DNA from 4 places in the Paraburkholderia sp. RL17-337-BIB-A genome. Region 1 is predicted to be linked to each of the others. Evidence: riboswitches for the same ligand, from Rfam matches in the RefSeq annotation. Region 1 holds a riboswitch; each other region holds the start of a gene.
What was found. A riboswitch is a leader RNA that binds a small molecule or an ion and turns the genes downstream of it on or off. The one in region 1 is predicted to bind manganese.
Positions count from the first base shown of each region.

Region 2: it holds a riboswitch for manganese, as region 1 does, so the genes downstream of both, mntP (manganese efflux pump MntP) here and P0D84_RS00045 (sodium:calcium antiporter) in region 1, are expected to answer to the same signal.
Region 3: it holds a riboswitch for manganese, as region 1 does, so the genes downstream of both, P0D84_RS07960 (TMEM165/GDT1 family protein) here and P0D84_RS00045 (sodium:calcium antiporter) in region 1, are expected to answer to the same signal.
Region 4: it holds a riboswitch for manganese, as region 1 does, so the genes downstream of both, P0D84_RS04170 (TMEM165/GDT1 family protein) here and P0D84_RS00045 (sodium:calcium antiporter) in region 1, are expected to answer to the same signal.

Region 1 covers NZ_JARESY010000001.1:7,766-13,718, forward strand. The annotation lists gene P0D84_RS00040 (hypothetical protein) at 720-842, shown strand; gene P0D84_RS00045 (sodium:calcium antiporter) at 1,007-2,017, opposite strand; yybP-ykoY riboswitch at 2,118-2,288, opposite strand; gene P0D84_RS00050 (NADP-dependent oxidoreductase) at 2,456-3,475, shown strand; gene P0D84_RS00055 (hypothetical protein) at 3,695-4,414, opposite strand.
Region 2 covers NZ_JARESY010000004.1:731,149-737,101, reverse strand. The annotation lists partial or broken gene P0D84_RS48355 (hypothetical protein) at 21-234, opposite strand; gene P0D84_RS48350 (hypothetical protein) at 630-1,664, shown strand; partial or broken gene P0D84_RS48345 (transposase) at 2,222-2,570, opposite strand; yybP-ykoY riboswitch at 2,875-3,040, shown strand; gene mntP (manganese efflux pump MntP) at 3,052-3,618, shown strand; gene P0D84_RS48335 (TIGR00645 family protein) at 3,696-4,259, shown strand; gene P0D84_RS48330 (DUF4142 domain-containing protein) at 5,531-5,953, opposite strand, start outside.
Region 3 covers NZ_JARESY010000001.1:1,749,787-1,755,739, reverse strand. The annotation lists gene P0D84_RS07980 (ATP-binding protein) at 1-756, opposite strand, end outside; gene P0D84_RS07975 (hypothetical protein) at 743-1,015, opposite strand; gene P0D84_RS07970 (YMGG-like glycine zipper-containing protein) at 1,756-2,229, opposite strand; gene P0D84_RS07965 (hypothetical protein) at 2,201-2,713, opposite strand; gene P0D84_RS07960 (TMEM165/GDT1 family protein) at 3,242-3,832, opposite strand; yybP-ykoY riboswitch at 3,847-4,028, opposite strand; gene P0D84_RS07955 (c-type cytochrome) at 4,303-5,046, opposite strand; gene P0D84_RS07950 (hypothetical protein) at 5,440-5,604, opposite strand; gene P0D84_RS07945 (LysR family transcriptional regulator) at 5,635-5,953, opposite strand, start outside.
Region 4 covers NZ_JARESY010000001.1:874,806-880,758, forward strand. The annotation lists gene pepN (aminopeptidase N) at 1-1,904, opposite strand, end outside; gene P0D84_RS04160 (hypothetical protein) at 1,934-2,119, opposite strand; gene P0D84_RS04165 (DUF4136 domain-containing protein) at 2,118-2,816, shown strand; gene P0D84_RS04170 (TMEM165/GDT1 family protein) at 2,944-3,516, opposite strand; yybP-ykoY riboswitch at 3,566-3,744, opposite strand; gene P0D84_RS04175 (beta-ketoacyl synthase chain length factor) at 4,374-5,252, shown strand; gene P0D84_RS04180 (lysophospholipid acyltransferase family protein) at 5,236-5,953, shown strand, end outside.

The sequences.
Region 1 (5,953 bases):
TTTCGGGCATGCGTTCGCTCACCCGGCAGCTACGCGCAGCCGGGTAAAAAGATGCAAAGCAAGTGAGGCGCGCGATTAACTCGCGTTAAATCCATCAATCAATCTGAGAAAGCGCTGCGGCTGCACATTGGGCTTGCATGGACGCTCCTTGAACAAGAGAGACGCAACACAAAACAAAGCATGTAGCCGATAAAAGACTCCCGGTGGCTACATTGTTGCGGAATACTAGCAAATGTTTCTCAAAATTACAGAGATAAATTTGTAACACGATAGAAAGGAACATCGGATCAAAGGCGGCGCATAGTTTTTTTGAATTCAATTAGCATTTTTCGCCACGCCCATATGCGGCTTTTAGGCGCATTCAGAAAAGCGGTACATGTTTCAGCCGCCCAGGCTGGCCAACTTAAAGGGCTGTTTGGCGAAAAAGCGCTCGCAGGGGCTGCAATAACCGCTTTACCCGATTAAACGGGCGTTCGCTTGAAGTTCGAGTCACCGCTTTTGATGAAGCTTTCATAACTCGCACCATGCGCCGGTACTGCATTGCCTTGACCGTCGACGAACGGCGCGGTTTTCGTTGACCCGGTTTGCGCAGGTCGACAATCTGGTCGACGGCGCGGCGAAACTGCTCGCTATCGATCGCGTGATCGGCAGGCGTCCAGTGATCCCTTTCGTCAACGCAGACGGCGATATGCCCTTGCTTGAATGGACCTCGGCGGGTGATGGCCCACGCTTCGCGCGTGCTAGTGCATCACACCGACGGCGAACGGGAATATGCGTACGACCGCACGGCGAAAAGCGGCAAGCTCGACAGGGGCCTGGACGAAGTCGGCGTGAAGGGCTGACTCGTCGTCGATATGAAGGATGACTGGAAGACGGTGTTCAAGCCGGATAGCGCGATGACGACAGCGACAGCGGCTGCGGCTGCTGGACCGTCTAATTAAAGGCTGCCTTTGTTGTGGCCGTCGCTGCGGCTTTTGCGCGGCCATCCCGGCCTTTCATTACTCGCTTAGCGAGTCAGCGTGATCACCAGGTAACTGGCGTACAACACGCCGCACACCAGCAACGCCCACACCGGCACACCGCGTTTGCGCACATTGATCCGCAACCACGCGGCAGCGGCGAGCGTGATCACGATGCCGGTCAACACTTCAATGCGCGGTGTCCACGGCGTCAGCAGAATCCCGATCGCGGGCAGCAAGGTGCCCTGAAACACCATCGCGCCGGTGATGTTGCCGAACGCCAGCGTGTCCTTGCCACGGCGAATCCACAGGATGCTGTTGACCTTCTCGGGCAACTCAGTGGCGATCGGAATGATCAGCAGCGACAGCAGCAGCGGCGAGACGCCGAGCGCCTGTGACACGCCCCGCACCCCGTGGATGAAACCTTCCGCGCCCCACACCAGCAACGCAACGGCCAGTGCCAGTTGCACCGCGATGGTCGCCAGATTCGTAGGCAAGCCAAGACGCGACAGCAGCATCTTGCCCGGCGCTTCGGTGCCATGGCCGGCGTCGACCAGTTTGTTCGAGGCGCGAAACGTCATCACCACATAAGTGATGTACACGCCGACCAGCGCCGCGCTGAACAGCGCCCGCACGATCGTCTCTTCGTGCGGCACGTACATTGCCGCGGCCGCCAGCACGAAGGCGCACAGAAAGTAGTTCAGATCGCGCGTGAAACCGGTGCGCTCCGGCGTGACCCAGCCTTTGGCGCCGCGCGAGCCGAGAATCGCGAGCGTCATCAGGAAAGTGGACAGGGTGGAAAGCATCAGCGGCGCGCCGAGAATCGCGCCGACGCCGATCTCCTGATTGACGGCGCTATCGGCCGTGCCGCCTGCAATCGCGAGCAGCGGGACGAGGGTTTCGGGCAATGCGGTACCGACCGCCGCGAACAGCGAACCCGTCACGCCCTCGGAGATTTTCAGGCGCTCGCCAAGATGTTCGAGCGCATTGGTAAAGAGCTCAGCCGCCACCAGAATGACAACCAGCATGATGGCGAGTTCGAAGAGCAGACCGGTCATGCGCGGCTCCCCGCAAAAGCAAAGAGGAAGCGGCACGACGGACGGCCAAGTGGGGAGACTGGCAGGGCACAACGATGTTTCACAGGGCAACTCCGCGGTCGGACGTAATGACAAACCAATGACGCACCGCGACCCGTCCGACCAGAACGAAGCAGTGCGCCAATGGTCTCGCCAAACCGACCCGGTCGAACGCGCCATGACCCGCAGGCCAAGTATGTTGACGCGCTATCCTTCAATGATTGAAGGAAGGCTACTCCCCAGTGACCGGGGGATTCTAACGGGACGGGCGCCTTTCAACAAGCTTGGGATCTCGCGCATGTTCCGATGCCACCCGGCCTCGCCGCATCCGTTCGACGATACGAGGTCAGGCGCGCCGCGGGCGAGCGATTGCCCCACTGGTAAGATCACTCATCGTCTACGACAGCAGCGAGTCTTCACATGAGTTATCGAAATCGCCAGTGGTTTTACGTCAAACGTCCCGAAGGACGCGTTAGCGATGAGCATTACGAGTTGCGCGAAAGCGAACTCGACGACCATTTGTCTTCGAATGAGGTGTTGATCCGGGCGCGTATCGTCAGCGTCGATCCGTACATTCGAATCCAGCAGCACGAACGCAATACCTACGACGTGCCGCATCCGCTCGGTATCGTCCAGCGCGCGGGCGTGGTGGGTGAAGTGGTGGCGTCGGCGAGTCCGCTGTTCAAGCAGGGCGACTGGGTCTCGGCCTATAGCGGCTGGCAGTTGTACGCCAGGTGCCATCACAGCGAGTTGACGAAGCTGAACCCCGACACAGCGCCGGTTTCGACCGCGCTCGGCGTGCTCGGCATGCCGGGACGCACCGCGTGGTTCGGTTTGATGGAAGCGGGCCGCCCGCGTCCGGGCGACACGCTGGTCGTGTCCGGTGCCGCGGGTGCGGTTGGCTCGCTGGTTGCGCAGTTCGGCAAGCGTGCCGGATGCCGCGTCATCGGAATCGCGGGCGGCCCGGACAAGTGCGCGTTTCTGACCGACACGTTGAAGCTCGACGGCGCGGTCGACTACCGCGCGCATCCCACGCCCGAAGGCCTGCAGTCAGCGCTGCAAGCCGCGACCGGCGGCGTCGATGTCTATTTCGACAACGTGGGCGGCATGGTCACCGACGCGGTGATTCCGCTCATCAAGCGCCGCGCGCGAATTGTGATCTGCGGCGCGATCGCGCAATACGACGGCGGTCTCGACACGCCGGACCTCGCGCCGCGCTTCTTGCAGCACATGCTGTTTCAGCGCGCGACGATCCAGGGAATTCTGGCGCGCGACTTTGTGCACCGGATGGATGAAATGCTGCAGACGGTCGCGCCGTGGGTGAAGAACGGTGAAATTGTGTATCAGGAGACGTACGTCGATGGTTTCGACGCATTGCCGAATGCGCTGAATAGCCTGTTCGAAGGGAAGAATCTGGGGAAGCTGCTGGTGAGAGTGTGATCAGAGCCAGCGGGATGTATCCCGCAGGCTCAGCCTGTTCGACGCGCCAATCTCACCGTGCGGAGATTGGCATCGAATAGAGTGCGACGTGTGTTTGCAAAGCCTTTTGCAAGACCGGTCAGGACCCACTGCATCCAAAATCGCGCGAAGAGACTATCCGGCAGGCGCTTGAGATCATGGAAGCAGCGGATACGCTGCTTACTTCACGGGCGTCACATACTATCCTGACAAGAACCGCTGCGAACGCGGAATGGTAGCGGTATAGGCTTTAATGGTAGCGGCGAGCTGCGGCGGGATCAGATTGCGATTGGTATCGTAAATCGAATAACCATCGCCTTCGCCATTGCCAAGATCGCCATTATGCACAACGTACCAGAACGCCTTCTGCACAGAGCCGTTATTCATCAACACTTTCAACTGGTTGAACGCAGCGGTCTGTCCAGCGTCCGTGCCATCGGTGCCATTGTTGGTTTCCGTGAGCCAGAGCTTTTTAGGCCCATTGGGAACAACGCTCGACAATGTATCGATAAAGGCCTGCACCAGCATGACGTATTCGCTGCTGTTGAAGTGCGGATGGATATCGACCACGTCAACGGCGGCATTCAGGGGGATGGCGGCACTTGCCGTTTTATTCCCAACGGCCTTGATGTCGTCCGTTGCCTGGATCAGCGGATTTGATGCAGGCGGCTTCCAACCATTGTTCGGATAAGCCGAGTTGTAAAAATAAGAGATCCCCTGGGTATGCAGAACCGTTCGGTAGCCCGACTGCGCTTTCGTATTCAGGAACGTCTTGGCGCTCGTGTAGAGCGCTCTCTCGCGCGTCGGAATGTAGCCGGCGATTCCCTTCGGATTTCCGTAGGACGGATCGGATGCCGAGAAACCCCAGTTGGTTTCATTTAACAGCTCGATGTCGGCGGTAAATGGCAAGACCACATCCATGAGCGAGCTCAAATATTTCGAAAAGACGGCGTCACAAGTCAAGCCGTCCCGAAGAGCCGCTCGGCGGCCTCTGAGTACCAGCGCATTTGTAGGCGCTTGCAGGCGCGTACATACCCACCTGGAAGAGAATCTTCATGCCCCGCGTACGGGCTGCATTAAGAAGAGATTTGAGGAACGCCACCCTGTTTGGTGCAAAGTGCTGCCATCGGCCTTCACCATGAAATCCCAGGAAACACCAAGGCGAACCGTACCGACACCCAATCCTGAAATCAGGTCGAGATCTTTCGAGCATTCGCTCAGCGCTGTTTGGCCAGCACTCCAAAGGTTTCAATTCACGTCCATTGCAAACCGGTCGGCGCCATTGCCATTCACTGGCGGTTGCTGGGCGATGCGCGTAGTCGTCGCCGCGAGGGCCGATAGCGGCTGCCCACACAAGATTATAAAAAAGGCGAATAAGGCGAAGAGTGTGAGTTCATTTCTTTCCTATGAGTTGCTGATAATTGAATTGAGTCCGCGAGCATCCACATCAATTCGCCAACGGCCATCCATTGCGGACGCGATGCGATCTATCGCGTGAACTCGTTTAAATGCTCACGAAGCCCTGCGACGACGTCACTATCACGAGCCGTATAACGGCTTGATCAATGCGTCACTCGTAAAGCGGAGGCGGATTTCCGGATGCCGCGAGAGACCTGTTGAATCGATACGGCACCTGGCCAATGACCAGGAGAGCGTTACCGACCGTTTCGTCAATCTCCTTGTCCAGACCTTCGCAGCACCACGCGGTTGTGGGTCGGACTGTCGTTGTTGACAGCGGAGGGGGTGTCGCCAACGGCCTGGCTCGTGTCCGCAACGCTGGTGGCCGCCTCAGCGACAGGACCGGGTGTAGCGGGTGTAGCGGGTGCAGCGGGAGTGGCGGCATCAGCAGTTGCTGCAGGCGTACTATCATCGCCAGAGCTCTCGCCCCCGCAGCCACCGAGGGCTAGCACTACTGCACCGAGCACGAGGATGGCCGGAAATTTTCGTCGTCGAAAAGGTTGATCGGATGAAGTGCCGGGTCTCGGGAAATATCTGCTGGAATAGGACATCTGTCTATCAAGGCCGTTAACCCGGCCATTAAAACGAACAACGTTCGCGTTAAAGGACGTCGCTACGCGAAATACGCAACAACACGAAGTATACCTAATTAATGTTTCTGCTCTTTGGAGAGGATTTCTGCTGACGAATGAACGAAAAATCATTCAATCACGCATAATCGTCTGATAAATTAATCGTCTGATTCAATGCGACCTACGTCAGCGCGAAGTGCACCTCTCGAGCCCAGATCAGGAAATAGTTCCGGACCAAAAGGCGAAATACCGTACCGGAATAAATTGCCGCTTCCGGGAAGGTATTTTCTACCGGCCTAGTCTGATGAGAAGCACTGATACATAAATGAAACAAAATTTAAGAGACCACTCGTAACGAAGCGTAACGAAGCAACTTGTATTATAGACAACACGTGGTAATAATTTCTGGACTCCCGCTCTTCCCCTTGTG
Region 2 (5,953 bases), on a different contig from region 1:
GTCTTGCTGCCGACTGATACCTACTTGTCGCCGCTGCCGAGCTCGCTGTGCTTGTGCGAGTGCGTCGCGCCGTGAACCAACTCGTAGTGCGCACCCTTGCCGCTGCGCGTTGGGGGGTAAATGCTCGCCTTCGACACACGTCACTTCGAAGCCGGCACCGGCGCCGCCTTCTTTCACCACCTTGTAGATCCCAGACGCCTGAACCTTCTCGCCGGGTCTGTGCTGTTCGGCCATGTCACGCTCCTTCGGTTTGCCTTTCGACAAGCAAGCGTTGTTCCCGCCTCGCCATTCGCAGCGTAGGTCAGCGAAGCGCGCCGCGAATGTTCGCGCGAGGCCCGCAGCCGTGCCCCGGCTTCGCTCCCCGAAAGTCTCTGTTCGACCCCACAAGAGACCTTCGATCTCACATCGCGAACGTCTTTTGCCACGCCGGTGTGGCAAACGCGGATTCGAGCGTCAAATCGTCCGAGTCCTTCGATCTTTTGGCGGATGCAGGTATGCCGAGGATGAAACTATCGCTGGAGGGTCTATTGTGAAAAGACCACCGAAGGCGGTCATATTTTCGTGACTTGAGTACTGCCCGCAATCGGCGCAGCGTGTCGCAGCACTTCTATTTTTAACTGGGGCGCACAATGGGCATCTCAATCGGAACATGGTTCGTAGCTGACTCGAAAGAAAACGAAACCGCATTCCCGCAAGTTGGAGAGCGCTCCTCAACGCTCGCTTTTCAGGACGTCTACTGGCGCTGCGTTGCGTGTTTTTACGTCACGAGTGTTGCAAATAATCCGCGCGCAAGGCACGTCTTCTATACAAACACCCATATTAGAAGTGTCGATGGTTTTGACATGCAGGCTCTGTTTGATCGACTTGGTGTGGAAGTTATCCAGCTTCCTGTCACCTACAGGCTCCCGCGAGATAAAGCTAAATTTTGGGGAAATCAGTTTTACATTCTGGACGTTATTAAACACATTGCCGGAAACGCGTCCACGGAAAAATTCATCATTCTTGACAGCGATTGCGTTTGGAATTCAAACGTAGAAAAGCTAAGCGACACTATCGATGAATTTGGATGCATTACCTATACGCTTGGCAATGAAGTGCACGAAATAAATTCGGCCATAAATGGTATTACGCGGCAGCAGATGAGGGCGGCCCTTAATGACTGGCAAAACATAAAAATCAAGCCGGGCGAGGATGAGCGTGTTGAATATAACGGTGGCGAACTGTTCGCTGCTACGCACTCCGAATGCAAGATTCTTGCTTCCATGATCGACAGCCTGTGGCAGTGGCAATCTGGACAACCAAACATAATTGGGTTTCTTGAGGAGGCTCATTTCCTCAGCATCTTATACGCGGCTCGCGGATACAAAAACTTCACTGCAAATCCGTTTATAAAGCGGATGTGGACAACATTCAAGGTCAACAACATCGAGAAGAAGGATCTCGAAATTGACATCTGGCATTTGCCTGCCGAAAAGAAAAGCGGGTTTCGTGCAGCGTTTCGACAACTTGTGGATGGCAAATTGCCAGACGACCCAGCCCGTTTGAGAACTTATTTTGCCCGCACTATGGGAATTCCTCGGCGCACCGCAGCAAAGTTCGTCGCGGATGCCTCGCGGAAGATAAACGAAAAGGCGCTTGCTCTCCTCGGTGCAAGATTGGCTTAGGAACCAATAACTCGAAGTCGCCCCGCGAGAATGCCTGTTACTGCTGACCCGTCACATGAAAGTAATAGGTACCGGAATAGCTGCCGGATGATGGGTATGCCGTAGATGTTTCCCGACAGGGTGCCAGATTCGAGCGGTGCAACAATCGTGGAATCGACCGTCCGCAACTGACCGAGGCCGTGTGGAAACTGTTTTCTTTTCACTGAAACTCATCTCGCCAGCCCGACCAAGCAAGTTTGGTAATTCCGGCCCGCGCTAACGTAACGTTTCGAGCGTAAAAGGCCCCTCCGGGCCTTAGGTTCCATTCATCTTCATCGCCTTTATTGCCGACGCTGCAAGGCGTCGAGTATGTGTTCGTGTTCCCATCGTCGGATACGGCGGTAATCGTTGGGTGAGCATCGCTCCTTGAGTGGGCAACGCGGACAGGCGCTGGGCCAGTACACCTGCAGCGTCATCCCGTTTTCAATGGTCGTGAATCGACGGATTGCGCGCTCGCCGGCGGGGCATCGATACTCGTCGTTCCTTGCGACGTAGACGAAGTCCCACTTGGTAAAGAGCCCGTCGATGGCCACCGTGTCGCTGGATAGCAGCTTCAGTCCGCGACACAGCTCGATGAAACGACGGCATACGTTGCGAATGGCCGAGCCGTTGTCGCGGCGAAAGTCTGCTAGACGGCACGCGGTTCAAATACCCATAGACGTAGATCTTGAGCATCACGCCTGGGTGGTAGGACGGGCGGCCGGTGACTGCGGGAGTGATACCGTTGAAACCGAGTTCCGCAAGGTCCAGTTCATCGACGAAGGCATCTATGACCCGGACTGGATCGTCCTGTCCGATATAGTCGTCGACGCATTCGGGAAGTAGTGCGACCTGCTTGCGGTCATCGCCTTCAACGAATCGCTCCATGAGACAACCGATCTCAGTGCGTTGATTCAGTTTAGGCGATCAATGCGTTTTCACACAGCCTCGACCGGGTCCGGTCATCCAGCGGCGCAATGCTAGTGGCTGTTCCTGGCCGAGTCCTGTCTCATGCAATCGGCATACACCTCTTCAAGCTCGCTGAAGCACGACGTCTTCGAACCGAGGCTGCTGGAGCAGATCGCCGCGCTCAATCGACTCGACGAGCTCGTCAGACACCTTGAGGTCTTGGAGCAAAACCGGCTATGTCATGCGAGTTTCATTACCTAAACCTTTCTTTGATGGTACGCTGAGGCCTGTCTTTGGGGAGTAGCCGGCTTCTACCCAGAAGCGCCTGCGCCAACATCCTCGGTCGCACAGACCGTGGTGCAGGTAGCCCTTTGGTTGGCAAGACCATCGACACACCTCGCGACCGGTCGGGCGCGGCGGTGTGTCGCGGTTTTCCGCCCGACCACGACTCACTTCTCTTATGAATCCCGTCGCAACGCTTTTCCTCGCTTTTGCAATGTCGACCGATGCCTTTGCAGCAGCAATTGGCAAAGGGGCCACTCTTCATCGCCCTCACTGGCGCGAAGCTCTGCGGACCGGCATCATCTTCGGTGTCATCGAAGCGTTGACGCCTTTGGTTGGCTGGTTCCTCGGGCGAGCCGCGGCCCAATATGTCTCCGCCTGGGATCACTGGATCGCGTTCACACTGCTTTTTGTTCTCGGGGCCCGCATGGTCTTCAACAGCTTTTCCGTCAAGGAAGCCGAGGAGACGAAACCGGCCGCTCATTCGTTCTGGTTGCTCGCGCTGACCGGCTTTGCCACAAGCATTGATGCGATGGCGGTTGGCGCTGGCCTTGCCTTTGTGAACGTCAACATCTATTCCACTGCTGCTGCAATCGGCCTTGCCACAACGCTCATGGTCACGATCGGTGTCCTACTTGGCCGTGTCATTGGTCACGTCGTAGGCAGGCGCGCAGAACTGGCGGGCGGTGTCGTGCTCATCGGCATTGGTTGCGCGATTCTGGTCGAGCACCTGCAGCTGTTCTGAAGATCCTCCCCCTTCAATCGAGTGCATATCAACTCGCCCAGGCGAGCTTTCATTCCCAACCCGTTACCTCCTGTTTCATGACACAAACCCGTCCCACAGATAAAACAAGCGGCCGTCCAAGCAACATCGCCGAACACATCCTTGAGCAAGGCATCTTTCAGAGCCGCTGGCTGCTTGCGCCAGTCTATGTCGGGCTTGCTCTGAGCCTTATTCTCATCCTGATCAAGTTCGGCCAGGAAAGCTGGGAGATGGCCCGACATGCTCTGTTCATTAGCGCTGACGACACCATTCTCGGCATTCTGTCGCTCATTGATCTTTCGCTTATGGGCAACCTGCTGCTCATGATCATGTTCGGCGGTTACCAGAACTTTGTGTCCAAACTCGAACTTGGTGGCCACGAAGACACTCCCGAATGGATCGGGCATGTGGGCTTCAGTGATCTGAAGCTCAAGCTGATGGCGTCAATCGTAGCCATCTCGGCAATTGAGGTCTTGAAGGCTTTTATGAAGATAGGTAGCGTGAGCAATCGTGAACTCGCCTGGGGAATCGGTATCCACATGACGTTCGTCGTCTCTGCTGTCCTGCTAGCGTTGATGGATTTGCTGATGGCGCGGGCGCGGAAGCACTCCCGGACGTCCTAGCTCTGCTGGACGGGACGGGCATGTCGCTCGCCCCGTGACGGCCGCAATAGCCAATGTCGAAAATTGGCCAATTTGCTCGTGCTGTGCTTCGCGCGATTCCATCGGAACGCCCCGCGTGATCTGCGAACGGCCGCCGTACGGCCTGAGTCCTGCCATTCAATGAGAGACACTCCCGTGCAGCGGGAACTAAATTTCCCACAAGGCCGCAGGCGCACGGTCCTCCCGGCGGAAGGCGCCAAATGGGACACGAAAACGGAAGTAAATTTTGGGAAATGCCGCAGATCTTGACGATCGAAGACGAACCGCGTCGTCGACCGTCAAGCATTGGACGCATCCGCTTTCGGTTTCCCGCCGCGGAAACTCCTGCCCGCATCGGCAAGGCTCGCGCCTCAGTGATGAACGGGCCGCACCGGTGATCCGATTGGCCGAATCACTGCGCCGCTCGCGCCTGGATTCTTCGCGGACGAAGTCGTTTCATGTGGACTGGTTGCGCAGTCGTACCCGTCCATTTGTTCATCGATGACAAAGTCTGCGACTCTCATCGCGTCCATCGAGTTGCCGTCCACGTCGTACCACTCGCGAATCGCGCGATTGACTTTGTGCGGCGACAGCAAGTAGTACGGCGTCGTTCTCGGTGATCTTGCCTTCAAGATCATCTGCTAGCTAATCCGCAACACGTAGAGCCGCGTCGATTAGATTGCTGTCGTCAATCAAGTCCGTCAATACCGCATGGACCACTGCGAGGCAGGCATCTTTGCGTGCAAGTGCGATATCTGTCATGAGGTTCTCCAGAGTCGAGGTGACAGGTTAGCGAACTTTGGCGGTCGCGTCATAGAACAAAGCGAACGCTACTCGGCCATCACTGCGACGAGTACGGCAACGGCGATATCAGGCGAAAACACAATTTACTCCGAGTTCGCCCCCCCTGCATATCGAATGCGCCCCCGGCGAAGCCGCCACAGCATTGCGGCGCTGTCGGGCACTTTGTAGTGCAAAACGGAGCGACTCCCAAACGCGCGTCGCCTTCTCCGCGCGAAATACTTCATCGGTCTAAGTCCACCTTTTTCCTCACGTCCACGTCCGCCCCACCGACAAAACCGGTACGGTAATTGTCAACGATCGGGGGCGTCGACGTCGAACGGTTGTTCTTTGCCGGCTACGGTCGTACGTATCCAACGCGGGCGACCCTTACGGAAATTTAATAAGCGAGCGAGAGCGTCGGACGCCGGCTCCAGATCGGATCGCCCTCACGCTGATCCCGCCCGCGCAAATCATCGTCGGAACCGCGGGTGTTCCAGCGCCAACTGCAAGCGGTGAGCTTGGTCGAGATGGAAAATAAAAGACGGGCGAGACCGGACGAGCAGCGCCTTTAACTCCGCGTTCGTCGTGGACCGAATGAAGGTGTTTACCGATTTGACCAGTTGTTGCAGGGAGATCACTTCGCGATCAAGGTACGCCTGATCGAACTCGTGAGCTTCGACTGCGTTGAGCCTCACAAGGTCGTCGTAGCTCTGCTGCGTCAGCGCATCGCTAATCCCGCTTCGTTGTGGAGTCGCCGCGAGTCTCTGCATCAATCCGGCGGTTTCCTGGTTGACCAGTCCATGCTCGTCAACCATCCGACTCGCGAAGATTTGTACGCTTCTCGACTGCGTTCTGCGCAAGGCTGTTTGGCCGGCCGCGATTTCCGCCTGATT
Region 3 (5,953 bases), 1.7 Mb from region 1:
TTCCGCCTGTGCCGTTTGCAATGCCGCTTGCGTTTCCCTGGTTGTCGTGACGTCCATCAGTGCGCCAACGAGTTCCTCCTCGCCCGATTCGTATTTCACGCGATGGGCCCAGACGGTCAGGTGTTTGATCGCGCCATTCGGCATCAGAAGACGGATCTCGTAGTCGTACGCCGGTTCGCCAAGTGCCGCACGATCAATCTCATGCAGTACCCGTTCCCGGTCATCCGGGTGAACGCGTTGAAGAACGAGGTCGATCGTCGGCTCGACCGTCTCGTCCACGCCGAATATCCGATATGTCTCTTTCGACCAGACCATGTCGCCGCTGGCTACCTTCCAGCCAAAGCTCCCCGTATGACTTAGCCGTTGAGCTTCAGCCAGATAGGCCTCACTCCGCCACAACGCGTCTTCCGCACCTCTTCGTGCAACGTTCAGCCACACCACGAACAGCGCTGCCACCGCAAGCAGGACGATGCGCGACAAGTCCGCAGGCATAACTTCGAACGAATCGACCGGCGGGACAAAATGATAGGTGAAAGCTGCAACGGACAGTACGGTCGCGAGCAAACCCGGGCCGAGGCCACCGAACCAGGCGCTAAACATGATCGCGCAAAGAGACAGCGATACGAACGGACTACTGCGCGTGTGAGGTTCTAATAGCAGCGCGGCGACGAGTACCACAGCAACCGACAGAATTGCAACCGCATAGTTAGCAAAAGCGGACCGTCTGGTCCACCGTAGAGGACTAGATCTGGACATACCTCCTGCCTCCACATATCAGCAATGTCTCGCACAATCTGGCTGCGTGAGCCATTCGGATCGACATCCTTAGGGCCACGGCCGTCTCTTCCGGGAAGTTCGCAATGCAGATGCCGTCGACGGCGGCCTCGATCTCCTCGCCCTCGCGCACGAAGCCATACCCGGATGATGCCGCGGTGACCGACCGGCTCGGCGGGGCGAGGCGCACACCGGCCCAGTCCTTGCCCACCTGATCGTTGCGCGGGATGCCGGCAATCATACCGCTATCGCGCTGTCGCAACGGCATTGTCAGGTTGATTATCGACGGCGAACAACTACAGCAGACAGGTGTTTGCCATGATGGGGCGTGCATCCTGACCGGACGGCGGCGGACATGAAAATAATTCTCGGACACGGGGATAAGCTCGCGGCACCGGCCGTTTTGCTTCTGTAGTGAGCAGGTGGCCTGAATGATCAACGCTCGACACGTGTTCGCGCGCGCAGCTCGTAGTCTTGCGCGACAACTATGAATACGCCTCGGACGGCGGTGTGGAGCAGCGCGCGGACATCCGCTACAGACGCATCTTGATGTCGACCGACTGCACGCCGCTTCTAACGCGCCGTCCGGACCTTCGCCTGGCATAACGCTTAGGTGCGATCGAGCCTGGCCACGACTCGATGGGCCTGCATACGTCTTTGCTCGTCACGCCCTGATTTCCCCTGGACGACCCCCGGACATGCTTGCCGCGCCGGGTCTAAATCTTTAGCGGAGTCGTTCCGCCGTATCAGATGAGGTCTTACCGTGCGGCACATCATTTTGCCCCCTTTGACAGGGGTGTTTACAGCCTCGGTGCTGGGCGGCGGTGCCGTGGCGCCTTACGACACATCGATGAATTCCTGTGATCAGGAGTACATGATGACCGATCCTGCGAGCGCCGAATATTATTGCGGTCCCGGCCACGCGCACCCCGTGCACGAAGGAGGCTTTCCCGGTTTTGTCGAGATCTACCACTTTCACCATCAACTCGCTGGCGGAGGCGGCGGTGGCAGCACGCCTCGGGGCGGCGGCGCATAGGGCTGGCCCCCGGGCGCGACCATCATGTGCCCGCGAACCGGGACGCGATCGCCGGCGGCATACATGCACTGAAGGTACGCATAGTCGTAGCGGCGCTGCACTTCGTAGGCCGAGCCTTGTGCGGCGCTCGTGCCAACCATGCTCCCGACTAGCAAGCCGACACCCGCGCCCACGGCCGCGCCGGCGCCTCCATTGAACGCCGCACCCGCAGCCGCGCCGAGCCCCGTTCCAATGGCGGCGCTGCCGACCGCGCTCGCGGTTGCCGCCTGGTTGGCCGACACGCCACCCACCTGGTTGAACGCAAATTGCCGGCATGAGGCGTCGTCTGCGCGGAACTGGTCGAACGTCTTTCCGGTGCCGGGCAACGAGCCGCATACAGGGAAAGTTGGGCTAGCGCCGATGCATGCCGCCGAACCCATGCATGCCGCCGACTCCCCTCGTCCCACCGAATCCCCTCATCCCACCGAAACCACGCATACCACCGCCGGGGAACGGGCCGCGATGAAAGCCCGTGCCGATTGGAGCGAAGTGATCGTGACCAAACTGATGAAAGTGGTTGAAATGATGAAAGTGATGGAAATGGTCGACAAAGATCAGGCTCACGCCGCCGCCAATGAATATCGGCGGCCCCCACCACCAGGCGTCGGGATAGGGATAGGCTGCGACGGGGTACCACGGCACGCTGCCATCCTGGCTTTGCACAATCTGCCAGGTCCCATCACTTTGCAGGCACGCACGTCCGACGACCTGCTGCATCGTCCCATCGATTTCTGCCTGCCCGACAACGGCGCGGCAATTCGCGCTGTCGACCGGCACCGGTTGCTCGTCGTAGGTTTGCGCGAGTGCAGGCGCGGCGAAGCCGAGACATGCGAGCAATGTCCCGAAACGAAGCAGTTTGTCCATGATGTATGGCCACATGAATCCCCGACGTTTTCGACGTCGTGTCGTCGGCGTCGCCCAGCACATCGGTGTGCTGGCGCAAGTTCACGGCGCGGGCCTAGCCGCGATAGGCCTCGCCGCTCAGGACCGCTCAGGACGTGGTTGCACGACGAGTAAACGATGGAGCGCACCGGCTTATTCCAGCACCGTGCGTGCAACGTGGACCGTGCCAGGGAAGGTGTGACGGGGTGAGCGGTAGATCAGCGTTGGCGGAGGTGACAACGGTTCCTGGCGGCTGCGGCGCCCGCCCTGCAAAAAATGCTGGAACACTTGAGTCTCCTTTGTCACAAGAGACTTCGCCAGATAATTGGGGCGTTATTGATCGAAACAGTGCCCATAACGAAAGTGCGGGCATGCCGATTTTTCAGCGCTCTTCAGAGCGTTGTTTGTCTAACGAATTGGTGGAGCGGTCCGGCGCGCTGACGCGGTGCAAATCTCAAGGCACTCGCCGGAGACGGCATACGCCTTGAACGGACGAAGCAACCTCTCGAATTAGAACAGCGGGTGCGCTTGCGGGTACAGCGCGGTCCTGAGGGCGAGCACACCGAGGACAACGAAAATGATGGCGGCCAGAATGTGGACCGCCTTTGTTGGCAGGCGGTCGGCGAACGTGTGTCCCAGGTAGATGACGGGCACATTTGCCAACATCATGCCGAGCGTCGTACCCGCGACGACCCCGAAGAACTCGTGGAATCGCGCAGCGAGAGCAATGGTGACGATTTGGGTCTTGTCGCCCATCTCAGCGAGAAAGAATGTGAGCGCGGTTGTGCCGAACACACCCATCGAGTTTTTCGCCAACACCGTATCAGCGTCGTCCAGCTTGTCCGGAATGAGAATCCACACTGCCATCACCGCGAACGACGCGACTACCGCCCAATTCAGAATTCCCGGACTCAGCACGCTCGCAAGCCACGCGCCGAGTGCGCCGGATGCACTATGGTTGATGATGGTAGCGGCAAAAACACCAAGGATGATGGGAATGGGCTTGCGATATCGCGCTGCCAATACCAGGGACAGGAGTTGAGTCTTGTCGCCAATTTCGGCAAGGCCGACCACGCTGGTCGAAACAAGGAAGGATTGCATGGGTTGTTGTACCCGAGCCGCGCTGAAAGAACGCAATGACGCGCATTCCGGCGACCCGGTCCGGTCGGAATGCGTGTCATCGGTCTTGCCAGGCACTTAGCTGCGCACGCCATAGCGGGTCTCTCGACTCGCCAAGTATGTTGACGTGCGCCTTCGAACATCGCGTTCGAGGCGGCTACTCCCCAATGAGCAGGCGCGATTCTATCGCGCCGTGTGTTACGAGAGGCAAGTCATCACGCCGGAAGCTCGTGGCGTTCAGCAGATATTCCATTCGGAGCGGTCACCGGCTGGCATTGGGGGAGACCGGCTTTGTTTCGCCGCGAAGGGCGTCCCGGTCAGGTCAAGGCCCCGTTGGCATTTCTCTGTTCGCCGGCTAGCCGCCCGGAGCAGCTTGTCCCGAACCCGTTTGTACAAGCCAGTGCCAGTCGCGTGCTCCGTGCTCCGTGCTCCGTGCTCCGTGCTCCAGATATTCAGGGCCCGGTAACGGACAGATAAGCGGCGACCTGCTCGATCTGCGTGTCATTCAGCGTAGCCGCTACCGCCGTCATTGTTCCAGCTTTCGGAGGTGAGGCTTTTGCGCGCGCCTGGAATTCGTGCAGCCGGGCGACGGTAAAAGCGGCGGGCTCGCCTGCGATAGTGGGGAAGCGCGCGCCATCGCCCTTGCCGCCCGCGGCGTGGCAACTGAAACATGCCAGTACGCTCGTGCCCGCTCCCACTTCGGCAAGTTGCTTGCCGGCCGCGACGAGCTCCGGCGCTGGCGGCTGTGAAGCTTTCACAAGCGGCGGATGCTGGTTCGAGAAGAAGACCGCGAGAGCTCGCATGTCGCTGTCCGACAGGTTCTGAGCGACCGCCTGCATCTGAGGGCTGACACGCGTGCCGGCCTTGAACATCGACAGCGCGTGTGCAAGGTACTCCGGATTCCTGCCTGCCAGCCGCGGCATGCCCATTTCACTTCCGGCACCCAGCGCACCATGGCATGCTACACATGTCGCAATCGACGGACCCTGCGCAACGTTGTTTGTACTTGCGGTCGCAGCCTGACTCTGGGCGAAGCATAGGCTCGCGAACGCGCCAAGCGACGCCACCAAACCTACTTGCGCGCCGCGCGAAAGGACGTGTCGAAGATATGAACCCACCTTCTCGTGCCGCCCATGCTCTGCGCGAGTCCTGTTGTCCGAATTGCGTACATTGAATCGCTTGATGATGTCGAGCATCTGATCTTCCACTTGAGGTTTGCATCAGTGTGTCGATGGTCAACCGGCGGGTGAATTTGGTTCTATCGATAACGCTCATTGAAGATCGCTATGAAGTCTCAGGGATTGAGCATGCGTAAGGATTTGAGCCTCGATAAAGACGATCGGTGAGTATGTCCGATGACAAAACTGTAATCGGACCGCAACGTAACGGTTATCCAGCCGGCCCTCTTCTCCCGCGATAAATCGAGTCGACACTTTCATTTCGCCTCGAAGGACTTCTTTGTAAAGTGCACAGACAACTCAAGAGCGAAACCTGAAGTTTGCCTGGAATTTAGGATGGTACGAGTGGTGCGAAGAGCGTTGTCACGTTGAAGTGCCGGCAGCGCAGTAGCGCAAAGGAAGCACATCTGCTCAGAAAGCGGACGGAACTTGAGTGACCGCAGTGAAGCGATGCCATGGCGCAAAACGTTCGCCGCGTTGTTTGCGGTCGAGGGCGTCGCGCAGCAGATGGCGCTTCAGGGCCACGACGGCGCGTGCGAACGTGTGGGATGTCAATTCTGCGTCAAACTGATTCATACGGTGACACGTGCCGGATACGTGCTTGAGCTAAAGAAAACTGGCTAATGCAGACCCGGTCAATCCCATAGGGACTGCGGTCTCATTCTCGTCTTCCGTCGCACTTTGACGGTAACGTTCGACAACGAAGTCGACAAACCTTCTGCGTGGCAGCGCCATATGCGATTGTCCCGAGTAAAGAATCCATACGGTCCGCTCATTGCCGCACAATTCGACATGCGTCAGCAGCGGCCGTAATGTGCCATCCGACAACTCGCTTTGAACGAGCGGCTTTGACAGGCGCGCTATACCGAGGCCAGCCTGCACCGCGCGCTTCACCAGAAGCGGACTCTGCATGTTCAGGATAGGT
Region 4 (5,953 bases), 870 kb from region 1:
GCCAGTTCGCGGAACGAGGGCGAGAGCGATTCGTCGGTCAGCACGCGGGCGAACGCGGCGACCACCGAGTCGTCGAGTTGCAGCGGCACGCCGGTGGCGGCGCGCCCGGCAAGCGTCAGCAGCTCGCGCGTGGCGAGCCGTTGGCCGGCTTCCCAGCGGTTGAACGGGTCGCTGTCGTGCGCGAGCAGGAACGCCAGTTGATTGGCCGAATAGTCGTATTCGACGATCACCGGCGCCGAGAAATTGCGCAGCAGCGAGGGCAGCGGTTCCTGCGCGACGTTGACGAACGTGAAGGTCTGTTCGGTCTGCGTGAATTCGAGCACGCGCGTGGTCGCCTTGCCGGTCTGCGCTTCGCCCTCCAGTTGCAGCGGCAAATCCGCACCGTCCTTGCCGATCAAACCGATTGCGAACGGAATCAGCAGCGGCCCCTTTTGCGTTTCGCGCGCGGCCGGCGCGGCCTCGCCATAACCTTGCGTGAGCGTCATGCTGTAGCGTTGCTGCGCGGCGTCGTACCTGGTGCGTACCGAGACGCGCGGCGTGCCGGCCTGGCTATACCAGCGCTCGAATTGCGCGAGATCGCGGCCGTTCGCATCCGCGAGCGCGTGACGGAAATCGTCGCAGGTCACGGCCTGCCCGTCATGGCGCTTGAAGTACAGGTCCATGCCCTTGCGAAAGCCGTCGCGGCCGAACAGCGTCTGATACATCCGCACGACTTCGGAGCCCTTCTCATAGACCGTCATCGTGTAGAAGTTGTTGATCTCGACGTAGCTTTCCGGACGCACCGGGTGCGCCATCGGACCAGCGTCTTCGGCGAACTGCATCTGGCGCAGCACGCGCACGTCTTCGATGCGCTTGGTGGCGCGCGCGGCTTCGTCTGTCGCACCGCCCGCCATGTCGGCGGAGAACTCCTGATCGCGGAATACCGTCAGGCCTTCTTTCAGGCTCAGCTGGAACCAGTCGCGGCAGGTCACGCGGTTGCCGGTCCAGTTGTGGAAGTACTCGTGGCCGACCACCGCCTCGATGTTCGCGAAGTCGGTGTCGGTTGCCGTTTCGGGGTTCGCCAGCACGTACTTCGTGTTGAAGATGTTGAGCCCCTTGTTCTCCATCGCGCCCATGTTGAAGTCGCTCACCGCGACGATCATGAAGCGGTCCAGATCCAGTTCCAGCCCGAAGCGCGCCTCGTCCCAGCGGATCGAGTTGACCAGCGAATCCATTGCGTGACGGGTCTTGTCCAGATCGTGCGGCTCGACCCACACCTGCAGCAGTTTTTCCTTGCCCGAGCCGCTCTTCACGCGTTCTTCGAGTGCCACGAGCTTGCCCGCGACCAGCGCGAACAGATAGCTCGGCTTCCTGAACGGATCTTCCCAGCGCGCGAAATGGCGGCCGTCCGGCAAATCGCCTTCTTCGAGCAGATTGCCGTTCGACAGCAACACCGGATAATCAGCCTTGTTCGCGCGCAGTGTGACCGTGAAGGTCGCCATCACGTCCGGGCGGTCGAGAAAATAGGTGATGCGGCGAAAGCCCTCGGCCTCGCACTGCGTGAAGAAGTTGCCGCCCGAGACGTACAAGCCCGACAGCGTGGTGTTTTCCGCCGGATTGCAGATACTGGTGAGCGTGAGTTCGAAATTGTCGGGCACGTTGTCGAGCGTGAGACCGTGCTCGTGCGCATGCGCGTTGGCGAACGGGGCGCCGTCGATCGCGGCGCCGGCGAACTCGAGTTGTTCGCCCATCAGTTCGAGATTGGCGGCGCGGGACGCGTCCGGGTTGCGGCGCACACGCATCGTATTCCTGACGACGGTGCGTTCGGGGACCAGATCGAACTCCAGGGCGACGGTGTCGATCAGGAAGGCGGGCGGCGCGTAATCGGCGCGGCGGATCACATTGGGCGTTGCGGTATCGGCCATGGCGTTCTGTAGTGATGGGACTCGAGCCGTCACGCGTGCTCATGGCGCGCGAGCCGGGCTTGTCGAGCCATTGTACAAAGGCTCGGCGGATCGTGCGGGTCGAACTTTTTACCGAATCGCCAGGTCAGCGTATTATCGGGCGCCCGCGCGGCGACGGCTGCGCGCAAACGAACCCGGTCAAGACCGGCAATAACAGGCAACACGAGGTAGATCATGAAAATCGATCGATGGACCCGCCGCGCCACGCTGTTGCTGGCCACGCTGACGGTGCTGCTGTCCGGCTGCACGACCTACGTGACCACCGAGGTTACGGCGTTTTCCGACTGGAGCGGCAATGACGCTTCCCGTACCTACGCCTTCACGCGTGCAGCGGATCAGCAGAACAATCTCGAACTCACCACGTACGAACGCTTCGTCGGCAACGAACTCGCCACGCACGCGTTCCGTCAGGTCGACGCTTCACAGGCCCGCTATCTGGTCGGGCTGGCGTACGGGATTCGCTCGGACATGGTAACGGTCGCGCAGCCGGTGTATTACAACCCCTGGCCGGCACCGTACTGGGGTCGGCCGTTCGATCCGTGGGGCCCATGGGGCCCGTTCCCGACCGCGTACGTGAATCAGAGCTACCCGATTTTCACGCACCTGCTCGGCGTGCGGATCACCGAGCGTGCCAGCGGCAAGGAGGTCTATAACGTGACGGCGCGCAACGCGGGCGGCGAGCCGTCGCTGGTGAGGGCCATGCCGTATCTGGCACGCAGCGCGCTGGCCGATTTCCCGCTCGGCAACGGCGTGGTCCATACCGTGAAGATTCCCGTGGATACGAACGGCGGAACCTCGAATGAAGTGGCTACGATGGGTGCCGCACCCGCAGTGGCGCCGGCGGCAGCGTCCAGCGCGGAGGTCGTGCAGTAAGCGGTAAACCGTTGCATCGAACAGCAGACGTTGCGGCGCAACAAAAAACGGCCCGGCAGGTCATTCCTGGTGGGCCGTTTTGCTTCGCGAGCAACGCGCGCGCAGAGCGCTGCATGAGTGGGCTTGCTTAAATTCCCACGCCGAACAGCGCCATCGTCCCCAGAATCACGAACATCACCGCGGCGATGGCGTGCACGGTTCTGGTCGGAAGCTTGTGGGCGAAGCGGTCGCCAAGCAGGATCGCCGGTACGTTGGCGATCATCATGCCGAGCGTCGTGCCGGCCACCACGCCGAAGAAATCGTGAAAGCGCGCGGCGAGGGCGACGGTCGCAATCTGTGTCTTGTCGCCCATTTCCGCGAGGAAGAACGTCACCACGGTCGCGCCGAACACGCCGAAATGCGTGCGGTTGGTGTTGGCCTCTTCATCGTCGAGTTTGTCCGGCACGAGAATCCACAGGCCCATCGCAATGAACGACGCGGCCAATGCCCAGCGCATGATGGTCGGCGTGAGCAGCGAGCCGAGCCAGGCGCCGAGTGCGCCGGCGCAGGCGTGATTGACGAGCGTAGCGGTCAGTACGCCGAGAATGATCGGTATCGGCTTGCGATAGCGGGCGGCGAGGACGAGCGAGAGCAGTTGCGTCTTGTCGCCGATCTCGGCGAGCGTGACCGCTCCGGTCGAAATGAGAAAAGCTTGATTCACGGTGTTTTAGTTCCTCGGGCCGAGATGTGCACGAGCGACGACCCACGACACCGCCGGGCCCTGTTGCGGCGTGTGTGGATCATCGGTCTCGCCAGGCCAGAGGCTGCGGCTGCCATGGCCATAAAGGCCAAGTTTGTTGACAGGCGCCCCCGCGAGCCACACGTTCGACGCACCGTATGACAGCGGTGCGGACATGCCGCGGGGCGGCTACTCCCCAATGAGGGACGGAGTATAGCAGGCGTGGCCGCGCGTTACGCGCCAATTCCCGCCATGGTGTCGCTGCTCCCTGCGCAAATGGCATTGCGCTAAGCGCTCGTCAGTCGTGCCATGGGATTTGAACGCCACATGGGCGTATAACGCAGCGCATCACTCATCGGAAAGGCACCGAAGCCTTCAAATGTTCCGAAACGAAACACTATTCAGAAAGTTAAATGAAAGCATTTGCATCGACTTGTGGATACAACACCGCTCGGTTGGCCGGCAGAGCGCAGTGCGAGTGGCCTTCCAGCCCCATTCCGGATGCACCAGGTGCTACCGGGCCTGCATTGCGGCGTTGTCCAGTGATTCGTCGCACCTGCGATACGGATACAGATAGATACGTCTTTTGTGGCTGATTTAATCCAGAATATTCAGTATGATTCCGGCGACCATAGGGAGCCCGAGACAATCCTGCAGACAATTGGCAAAGGCGCCTAAATAACCGGGGCCAAGTGCCGTTAAATTGCTGAACCCTATATAAGAAGATTGGATTGACCCCCGGCTGGAGATTGCCGTTCCGCGCGGTGCGCACGCTGTGACGGCCAGGTATTCCGTCAGGCGCCCTCAGCCTCTCCTCGCTTCTACGCGCGAACACCGATATGCCCGATCTGCACTGGACCATTCCGGTCGCTCGCTGGTCTAGCTGGCCTGCTGCCGCAACTGCCGCACCCGACATCGGCTTTATCGAGCCGATCGTGCGTCGTCGCCTGAGCACTTTGTCCCGCGTTGCCCTGAAGGTCGCGCATGACTGTGTGGCGCAAGACGACATCCGGGTTGTGTTCGCCTCGCGTCACGGCGAATTGCGCCGTACAACTGAGATCCTCCACGCCATCAGCGCGGGCGAGCCAGTCTCGCCAACGGCCTTCAGTCTGTCCGTGTTGAACGCAATGACTGGCGTATTCGGCATCGCGCGCGGCGATCGTTCCGCCGCCAGCGCGATCTCGGCCGGTGCCGAGACGCTCGGCTACGCGTTGCTGGAGGCGTACGCGCAATACACCGCCCAGCCCGGCTCGCCGGTCTTGCTGGTGTACGCCGACGAACCAGCCGATCCGGCATACGGCACGATTGAAGACGAAGTGCAGGGCGGCGCGATCGCTATCCTGCTGGGCGGCGAAGCAGCGATGGGGCAACTCGTCTGCACGTTGTCGGGCGCAGGTGAACCGGAGTCAGCGAAGACCGCTGAGCAGGCAGGCCACGCAGGTGGAGCAGGTCACGCAGGTGAGGCAGGCGAGGCAAGCCACGCAGGTGAAGCAAACCACACAGGTAAGGCAAGCCACACAGGTGAAGCAAACCACACAGGCAAGGCCAGCCAAGCAGGCAAGCCAACCCTCGCAATCGAGCCAGGCGCAGCGCTCCCGGCCGCAAGCTTCGCGACCCAGACCCAGGCGCTGCTGCATTGTCTGGAAACGGGCAAGCCCGCCGTCTGGCGAGGCGCCGGCGCCGCCTGGCATTGGAGGTGGCATGAACGCGCGCCTTGATTACCTTTGGCGATTCTTCGCGACGGGCATGGCCTTCGTGGTGTTCGGCGTCTGCGGTCTGCTGTTTTCGGTATTGGTGTTCCCGCTCGCGTGGCTGTGGCCGCATCGTGCCTCGCGTCAGCTTGCGGTGACGACCGTGATCCACTGGTTTTTCCGTGCCCTGGTCGCGGTGTTGCAGCGCATCGGCGTGATGGAGCTCGAGGTGTCGGGCGCAGAGGCATTGCGCGCCGGCGGGCCGGCCATCGTGGTCGCCAATCACCCGACGTACCTGGACGTGATGGTGCTGTTGTCGCTTACGCCGCGTGCCTGTTGCGTGGTGAAAAACGCGCACTGGGGTAATCCCTGTTTCTGGGGAATCGTGCGTTCGGCGGAATATGTGAGCAATGCCGATCCCTCGGAGCTGGTCGAGGCCGGCGCGCGGCAACTCGCAGCGGGCTACACGATGATTATTTTTCCCGAAGGCACGCGCAGCCCAGCGCCGAACCGGCTGCACGCATTTTCACGCGGTTTCGCGCACATGGCGTTGAAGGTCGGCGCGCCGATCGTGCCGGTGCTGATGGATTGCGATCCGCCGGCGTTCACCAAGCAGATGCGCTGGTACGACGTGCCGGCGCGCGCTTTTCGCATACGTGTGAACGTGCTCGCGCCGTTTGGCGTCGAGCGGCTCCCGGACCACGATCCTTCACCGTCTCTCGCGGCGC